2 regions of the Shewanella sp. HL-SH8 genome follow, and region 1 is predicted to be linked to the other one. Evidence: predicted binding sites of a transcription regulator. Region 1 holds the regulator's gene; the other holds the start of a gene.
The links. The regulator NrdR, encoded in region 1, represses ribonucleotide reductase genes. The targets are predictions, from matches to a motif close to AAACACNANATNTNGTGTTT.

Region 1 (4,575 bases):
TATTTACGTTAGCGCCTGCTTTTAACTCGGTTAAGGTCGTTTCGCTTGCCGTGTGCGGCACAATAGTAAGTCTAAATTGATGACCTTTAACCTCATTTACGGTCAAGCTCACACCATCTATGGTAATTGAACCTTTGTGGGCAATGTATTTAGCTAAATCAGCAGGAGCTGACAACCAAAACTCAATCGCTTGTCCGCGATACTGACGCCCATCAACTTTAGCGATACCGTCAACATGGCCGCTGACCATATGACCACCTAAACGTGTTGTTGCTGTCACTGCCTTTTCTAAGTTAACTTTCTGGCCAACCTGGTAATGTGCAAATCCTGTTAAAGTAACCGTTTCAGCAGAGACATCGGCAACATAGCCATCAGCTAAACATTGTACTACGGTCAAACAGACGCCGTTTGTGGCAATGCTGTCGCCTAATTTTACATCGGATAAATCGAGTTTACCGCTAGCCACAGTTAACCGAATATCGTTACCTTTGCGCTCAATTTTGCGCAAGGTGCCTAGGGCTTCAATAATGCCTGTAAACATAGAGAGTCACTTTTCCTATTTCTGCCCAACAGAATTGAACATTAATGATGAGATATTTTAGCTTAAACCAAATACAAATCGTGTGTCTTGGCCGACATTTCGTTGATCTTTTAATACTATTTTAGGTATTTGATCCATTGATTGATAATCAGTTAAGGTCAGCATGTTGCGGCCTTCACTGCCTAATAACTTAGGCGCTTGGTATAAAACCAGTTCATCGACCAGATTATGCTCAATAAAACTGCCAGAAAGTGTCGCACCCGCCTCAACCATCACTGAGTTACAACTTTCGCCCAAATATTTCAACAAGATATTAAGACACACACGCCCTGCACTATTTGCTTTTACCTGCAGCAAACTAACATGGTTAGGAAAAAGTGCTTGTACAGCATCAGAGTAGCCACAGGTTGAAACTAATAGAATCGGTGTTTCAATACTGAATAGCATAAAATCTGCGGTTAATCGGGCTTGGGAATCTAACACGACTCTTAATGGCTGCTGTAGAGATGTGGGTGAAAGCGAACTTTTCAAGCTGCCAAGTTCTTCATAACGCACATTTAAGCTAGGATCATCTGCAATAATAGTTTCAACGCCCGTGATTAACGCGCAATGGCGGGCGCGCATTCGTTGCACATCTTGTCTTGCTGCGGGACCGGTAATCCATTTAGAAACACCATTAGACAAGGCTGTTTTGCCATCTAAACTGGCGGCAACTTTCACCGTAACCCAAGGCAAACCGGTTTTCATCCGCTTCATAAACCCTAGGTTTAACGTCAGAGCTTCAGCTGCTAATAAACCAATCTCAACTTGAATACCTGCATCTTGCAACATGGCAATACCGTTATCGGCTACTTGAGGGTTAGCGTCTTTCACTGCAATAACGACTCTAGCAACCTGGGCATTAATTAACCCTAAGGCGCAGGGCGGAGTACGTCCATAATGACTACAAGGCTCTAAAGTCACATAGGCTGTAGCGCCAACGGTAGAATGTCCTTGTTTAGCGGCATCAGCCAATGCATTGACCTCAGCATGTCCTTGACCCGCAACTTGATGATAACCTTCACCAATAATAATTGAGTCTTGGACAAGTACGCAGCCAACAGATGGATTGGGGCGCGTAGTATAAAGACCTTTTCGCGCCAGCTGGATCGCACGACCCATCATTTGGGTATCAAATACACTAAAGCTAGTCATAAAAAGTTACTCAAGTCCTAGGGGAAGTTTATTTTTGCAATTTAGCAATCGCTTCGCCAAATTGTGACACATCTTCAAAAGCGCGATAAACAGAGGCAAATCGAATATAAGCGACTTTATCTAGGCTCATTAATTGATCCATCATTAAATTACCTATCATCTCAGAATCAATTTCACGCTCACCTGTCGCGCGTAATGTGGACTTGATTTTAGTAATAGCTTGCTCGATTTCATCCATAGATACTGGACGTTTTTCAACCGCGCGTAACATACCACCACGGAGTTTTTCTTCATCAAAAGGTTGGCGGCTGCCATCACGTTTTATCACCCTAGGCATGACTAACTCAGCACCCTCAAAGGTGGTAAAACGCTCATGGCATTCAGTGCATTCGCGGCGACGGCGAACTTGGTGGCCATCAGCCACTAATCGAGAGTCGATAACTTTAGTGTCTGTCGCGCTACAAAAAGGACAATGCATTGAACCTCCACAAAATAAAATGGCCACTAAAATTAGTGGCCATTAAAGTTTATCCTATTTACTCATCAAGGTTAAGCTAACCTTTAAGGCTAGCATTACTGATGAAAGGATATTCCGTGCAGCAGGAATTATCCGTAAACAGGGAACTTAGCACATAAGGCCAACACTTGACCTTTTACGCTATCAATCACAGTTTGGTTTTGTGCGTCATCTAAAATGTCACAAATCCAACCCGTTAATTGCTTCGCTTCAGCTTCTTTAAAGCCACGGCGAGTAATAGCTGGGGTACCAATACGAACACCTGAAGTGACAAATGGTGAACGTGGATCATCAGGTACTGAGTTTTTATTAACAGTGATATTGGCACTACCTAACGCTGCATCAGCTTCTTTACCGGTTAAATCGCGACCGATTAAATCAACAAGCATTAAGTGGTTTTCAGTACCGCCAGAAACAATTTTGTATCCGCGCGCTAAAAATACTTCAACCATTGCTTTAGCATTTTTAACAACTTGTTGTTGGTAAACTTTAAACTCAGGCTCTAGTGCTTCTTTAAACGCAACCGCTTTACCAGCAATAACATGCATTAATGGGCCGCCTTGGCCACCAGGAAACACTGCAGAGTTTAATTTTTTGTATAAGTCTTCATCATTAGCTGCAGAAATAATGATACCGCCACGTGGGCCAGCTAATGTTTTATGCGTTGTAGAAGTAACAACATGTGCATGAGGTACTGGAGTTGGATAAACACCTGCAGCAATAAGGCCCGCAACGTGCGCCATATCCACAAAAAAGTATGCGCCAATTTTATCCGCTATTTCACGCATTCTGGCCCAGTCAACAATACCAGAATAAGCAGAGAAGCCACCAATCATCATCTTGGGTTTATGCTCTACCGCTAAACGTTCCATTTCGTCATAATCGATTTTGCCCGATTCATCAATACCATAAGGAATGATGTTATATAATTTACCGGAAAAGTTAACTGGTGAACCGTGGGTTAAATGACCGCCGTGAGCTAAATTCATACCAAGTACAGTGTCGCCAGGCTTCAACAACGCCATAAATACTGCACTGTTTGCTTGTGATCCTGAATGCGGTTGTACGTTGGCGTAAGTTGCACCAAATAACTCTTTAGCACGTTCAATGGCTAAGGTTTCAACAACATCAACATACTCGCAACCACCGTAGTAACGCTTACCTGGATAGCCTTCAGCATATTTATTGGTTAACTGTGAACCTTGAGCTTCCATAACACGTGGACTGGTATAGTTTTCAGATGCTATTAACTCTATGTGCTCTTCTTGGCGACAAGTTTCATCTTCAATGGCTTTAAATAGTTCTGGATCGTAATCCGCTATATTCATCGCTTTCTTAAGCATGGTAACTCCAACGGTAGGTTTTATATTAGTAGGGTTGCGCGGTATTCTACTCTGCAAATGCAAACAATCCCAGCCTTTACAGCATGAATTTAGTTACTAAACAACAATAGAAAATCTCATGCGAAATTGAAAATTACCTTAATTTACAATCGGTAACTTTTTCCACCTCGGCAATTTAAACATTTTTTTAAGCTGCAAAATGCGTAAAACAGTCACCAAAAACACTGTTCTATTTTTACGACTCTAAATGCTTATATTTAGCAGGTAAACATAACTGTAAGTTCAGCTTGCTGTTTAGACTAAATTCTAGCAAATCCGAGTTAGCACGTCACAAGATATAAAAATCGACTTATAACAATCAAAATCAGATTTAAGTTCGATTAAGATTCCATTAGAATCATCCTATTCTGTGTTAATCAATGTTGGAACCTCATGGCTCAATTTGTATATAGCATGCTAAGAGTGGGCAAAATTGTCCCACCTAAAAAGCAGATTTTAAAAGACATCTCTTTAAGTTTTTTCCCTGGCGCGAAAATCGGCGTATTAGGTTTAAACGGTTCAGGTAAATCAACACTGCTGCGCATTATGGCTGGTCTTGATACTGAGATTGAGGGCGAAGCTCGGCCTATGCCTGGCCTTAAAATTGGTTACTTACCACAGGAACCGAAATTAAACTTAAACCAAACCGTACGTGAAGCGGTTGAAGAAGCGGTAAGCGAAGCTAAAAACGCGCTGACTCGTTTAGATGAAGTTTATGCTTTATATGCTGAGCCTGATGCAGACTTTGATGCATTAGCAAAAGAGCAAGGCGAATTAGAAGCTATTATTCAAGCCCAGGATGCACATAATCTTGACAATGTATTAGAGCGCGCTGCCAATGCATTACGTCTGCCTGATTGGGATGAGAAAATTGAAGTATTATCGGGTGGTGAGCGTCGTCGAGTTGCTATTTGTCGTTTGTTACTTGAAAAACCTGAAAT
Region 2 (4,575 bases), 1.4 Mb from region 1:
CACATCCGTAGTGATAAGAATTTGCTGCTGGCCACGACTAAATTGATCCATAATTTGGTTACGCGCATTTTGTTTTAGCTCACCGCTTAATGCTGCGGTAGAAAATCCCTGTTCAGCTAAAAGTGTGGCTAAGCGGTCTGTGTCTGAGCGAGTTGCGGTAAATACAATAGTCTGCTTGTGTTCTGGCTGCTTCAATAAGTGGCTTAACAGTGCTTGTTTGTGATCTAGATGATCAGCAAACAGCATTTTTTGTTCAATATCTTTGTGTTCAGCATAACTGGTGCCAATAGCCACATGGCTTGGATTCTTCAATAATGTGGCGGCAATATCGTTAATGCTTTGATGATCTAAAGTGGCTGAAAACATCAAGGTTTGACGGCGTTTATGATCTGCAGCTTCATTAATGGCTTTCAGTTGTGGTGCAAACCCTAGGTCCAACATGCGGTCAGCTTCATCAAGAACAAGTAATTCAAGGCCATTTAAAAACAAGTGACGTTGCTCAAGATGATCAACAATTCGACCCGGAGTTGCCACAATAAAATGTGGGTCACGGGACAAACCTTTGGCTTGGTCGTTAAAGTTTTCACCGCCCAAAATACTGATTGCTTTGTACTGGGTGTTGGCAACCAGTAATCTAAGTTGACCATATACTTGCTGAGCAAGTTCACGAGTCGGCAATAAAATCAGCACGCGAGGATCTTTTTTCGACAGCGCTCTGCTGGAAATAATCCGCTGCATCGCAGGCAGTAAAAACGCTAAAGTTTTCCCCGAGCCAGTTTTCGATGATGCCATCAAATCTTTACCCGCTAGGGCAATAGGTAAGGCTTGTTCTTGGATCTCGGTTGGGTCAGTAATACCCATATGCTTCAAACTATCTAACAAGCGTTTATCAAGCGAAAAATCAGAAAACTGCAAAGGTGGATCCCCTAGAAAATAATAGCCAAATATTATAGCTGGATAAGCTTGCTATAGCCAATAATGACTTGCTTGTTTATGCTAATAAAGCACTTGGCCAGTAAAGCCTGGTTATTTACGTTTAAAAGTGACCCTATGGAGTATGTAAATGGCACCAGTTCAAGCTTCACCAGAGAAAAAACCGATTATCGGATTGGCATTAGGTAGCGGTGCAGCGAAAGGTTGGGCGCATATTGGTGTGCTTGAAGGCTTGGCTGAATTAGGTATTTACCCGGATAAAATTGCTGGCTGTTCTGTTGGCGCACTGGTTGGCGCGGCATATGCTAATGACAGTCTAGCTGAACTTAAAAGTTGGGTGTGTAGCTTTTCAAGTTGGGATGTTATTGGATTAATGGACATTAGTTGGCGTAAAGGTGGGCTTATTAGCGGTGAAAAAGTATTTGATGTTATGTCTACTCATATTGGCGCTGTTGACATTGAAAACTTGAAACACCCCTTTGCCGCAGTGGCAACGGATTTATATTCTGGCCAGGAGATTTGGTTTAAAGAAGGATTATTGCGCAATGCTGTCAGGGCATCATGTTCTATGCCTGGCTTTTTACCGCCAGTACAACAAAATGGCCGTTGGTTAGTTGATGGTGCCGTAGTTAATCCCGTACCAGTTTCATTATGTCGCTCGCTTGGGGTCGATATTGTCATCGCTGTTGATTTGAATGGTTATTTACGTAAACAAATGCAAGTGTTGCCCCAGCAAGTCAGTAGCTCTGAGCCTGTGTCTGATGAACACCTTGATGCAGATGCTGAACCGCAAGATTCAGGCTTTATGGATTTATTGGGTAAGGGCAAAGACTATATCAGTAGCTTAAGTGACAAACTGTCGCTTGGCACTAAGTCGCACCCTGGCATGTTAGCGGTAATGTCACAATCGATGGATATTTTAGAACAGCGTCATAAGCGATCTCGATTAATGGGCGACCCACCAGATATTTGTATTATTCCCAATGTATCTGATATTGGCACCATGGAGTTTCATCGTGCAGATGAAGCGATTGCCGCGGGTAAAAAAGCAGTTGAAGATATCGCGCATTTAATTAAAGCGTCGCTTAAAAACTAATTTGAAAATATTGTTCCTAAACTAGCTTGATATCTATGATCAAGCGCTAACAAGCCGATTTTTGGTGCTTATAACATAAATTTACTTTGCTTTTCTTTAGCGTGAAAAATGATGATCTAGATCAACACGGATAGTGACGATTTAACGCTTAATACACTACATATAGTGTTTTGTGTTTTTCGTATGCCGATATATTGATTTGGCGACGCTAAAGGAGAAGCTGGTTATGTTGGTTGTTATTAAGCGCGACGGATGCCGAACTGCATTTGATTCAAGTCGAATAAAAGATGCCGTTATTGCAGCAATGAAGTCTGCCGGACAATCAGATCATGACTATGCCAACACTTTGGCATTGACAGTTGAACAAGAGTTTCAGCAACAAACAGAAGTGGATATTCATCAACTACAAGATGCAGTTGAAAACAGGTTAATGTCAGGTCCTTTTAAGTCGGTTGCACGTCATTATATTGAATACCGACATGATCGCGATGTGAGCCGCGAGACCAAAAGTAAGTTAAATTGTCAAATTCGCGGTTTAGTAGAGCAAAGTGACAGCAGTCTGTTAAATGAAAATGCCAACAAAGACGCCAAGGTTATACCCACTCAACGCGATTTATTAGCCGGTATTGTGGCTAAACATTATGCCAAAACGCACTTGTTACCCAAAGATGTGGTGGCCGCCCACGAACGGGGGGAGCTGCACTATCATGACTTAGATTATGCGCCTTTTTTTCCTATGTTCAATTGCATGCTAATAGATTTAGCCGGCATGTTAACCCACGGATTTAAAATGGGTAACGCCGAAATTGAAACCCCAAAATCTATTTCGACTGCAACGGCAGTAACGGCGCAAATAATTGCCCAGGTGGCGAGTCACATTTATGGTGGCACCACTATTAATCGTATTGATGAAGTGTTGGCAATCTTTGTTCAAAAAAGCTATCAAAAGCATCTTGCGGCGGGCATTAAGTGGCAAATTGCCGACGTTGAAGCCTTTGCAAAAGCGCAAACAGAAAAAGAATGCCACGATGCATTTCAATCACTTGAATATGAAGTGAATACCTTGCATACCGCCAATGGCCAAACGCCCTTCGTCACCTTTGGCTTTGGTTTGGGTACAAGTTGGGAGTCTCGCTTAATTCAGCAGTCAATATTAACTGTGCGCAAGGCGGGATTAGGTAAAAATCGTAAAACAGCGGTTTTTCCTAAACTGGTTTTTGCAATAAAAGATGGTGTTAATCATAAAGCGGCAGATATAAATTACGACATCAAACGCCAGGCGCTAGAGTGTGCAAGTCTACGCATGTATCCCGATATTTTGAATTATGAACAAGTGGTTAAGGCCACTGGTTCATTCAAAACACCTATGGGATGTCGCTCATTTTTAGGCACGTTCGAGCAAGATGGTCAGTTGGTACATGAAGGCCGCAACAACCTCGGTGTGGTGAGCTTAAATCTGCCACGTATTGCGATAGAATCTAAGGGCGATGAGGCCAAGTTCTATGCTTTATTAGATAAACGCCTAGTGGTAGCAAAAAAAGCTTTAGACACTCGTATTGCTCGGTTAGTGGGTGTTAAAGCCCGTGTTGCACCAATTTTATATATGGAGGGCGCCTGTGGTGTTCGCCTAAAAGCAGATGATGACATCAGTGAAATATTTAAACATGGTCGAGCGTCAATTTCATTAGGTTACATCGGCTTACATGAAACCATTAATGCTTTATATGGCAGTGCACAACATGTGTTTGACGATGAAGTGTTACGTCAAAAAGCGCTTAAAGTCGTGTCGTACCTTAAGAAAAACACTGAACAATGGAAACAAGAATCTGGCTATGGTTTTAGTTTATACAGCACCCCAAGTGAAAACCTTTGTAGCCGTTTTTGCAGTTTAGACGCGAAAGAATTTGGGGTATTAACAGGGGTAACGGACAAAGGTTACTACACCAATAGTTTTCACCTAGATGTTGAAAAGCAAGTGAACCCATACGATAAAATAGACTTTGAACAGCCGTATCCTGAGATAAGTAGTGGTGGTTTTATTTGCTATGGTGAATATCCTAACATGCAAAATAACATCGAAGCTTTAGAGGACGTATGGGACTACAGTTATAGCCGAGTACCTTATTACGGCACTAATACTCCTATTGACGAGTGTTACGACTGTGGGTTTATCGGTGAGTTTAATTGCACCAGTAAAGGTTTTGTATGCCCTAAATGTGGTAACCATGAACCTAGCCGAGTGTCGGTTACCCGCCGAGTATGCGGTTATTTAGGTAGCCCAGATGCCAGGCCGTTTAATCATGGCAAACAACAAGAAGTAAAACGACGGGTGAAACACATTTAATGTTTTATAGTGCATATCACAGTGTTGATGTTGTTAATGGCGAGGGCACACGTTGCACCTTATTTGTCAGCGGCTGTGAGCATGCCTGTAAAGGCTGCTATAACCAGCTAACTTGGCGATCTGATGCTGGACATGCATTTACTCAAGCATTAGAAGACGAAATCATAGCTGATTTGAATGACAGCCGTATACGTCGTAAAGG

Region 2: nrdD (anaerobic ribonucleoside-triphosphate reductase) is a predicted target of NrdR. The motif match lies at 2,181-2,200, and genes of this name have one in related genera.

What each region holds. Positions count from the first base shown of each region.
Region 1 is NZ_CP195039.1:1,573,398-1,577,972, reverse strand. Features, by position in the region: gene ACRWQN_RS07020 (riboflavin synthase) at 1-541, opposite strand, end outside; gene ribD (bifunctional diaminohydroxyphosphoribosylaminopyrimidine deaminase/5-amino-6-(5-phosphoribosylamino)uracil reductase RibD) at 599-1,735, opposite strand; gene nrdR (transcriptional regulator NrdR) at 1,764-2,213, opposite strand; gene glyA (serine hydroxymethyltransferase) at 2,342-3,595, opposite strand; gene ettA (energy-dependent translational throttle protein EttA) at 4,028-4,575, shown strand, end outside.
Region 2 is NZ_CP195039.1:2,967,750-2,972,324, reverse strand. Features, by position in the region: gene ACRWQN_RS13120 (DEAD/DEAH box helicase) at 1-915, opposite strand, end outside; gene rssA (patatin-like phospholipase RssA) at 1,064-2,029, shown strand; gene nrdD (anaerobic ribonucleoside-triphosphate reductase) at 2,256-4,373, shown strand; gene nrdG (anaerobic ribonucleoside-triphosphate reductase-activating protein) at 4,373-4,575, shown strand, end outside.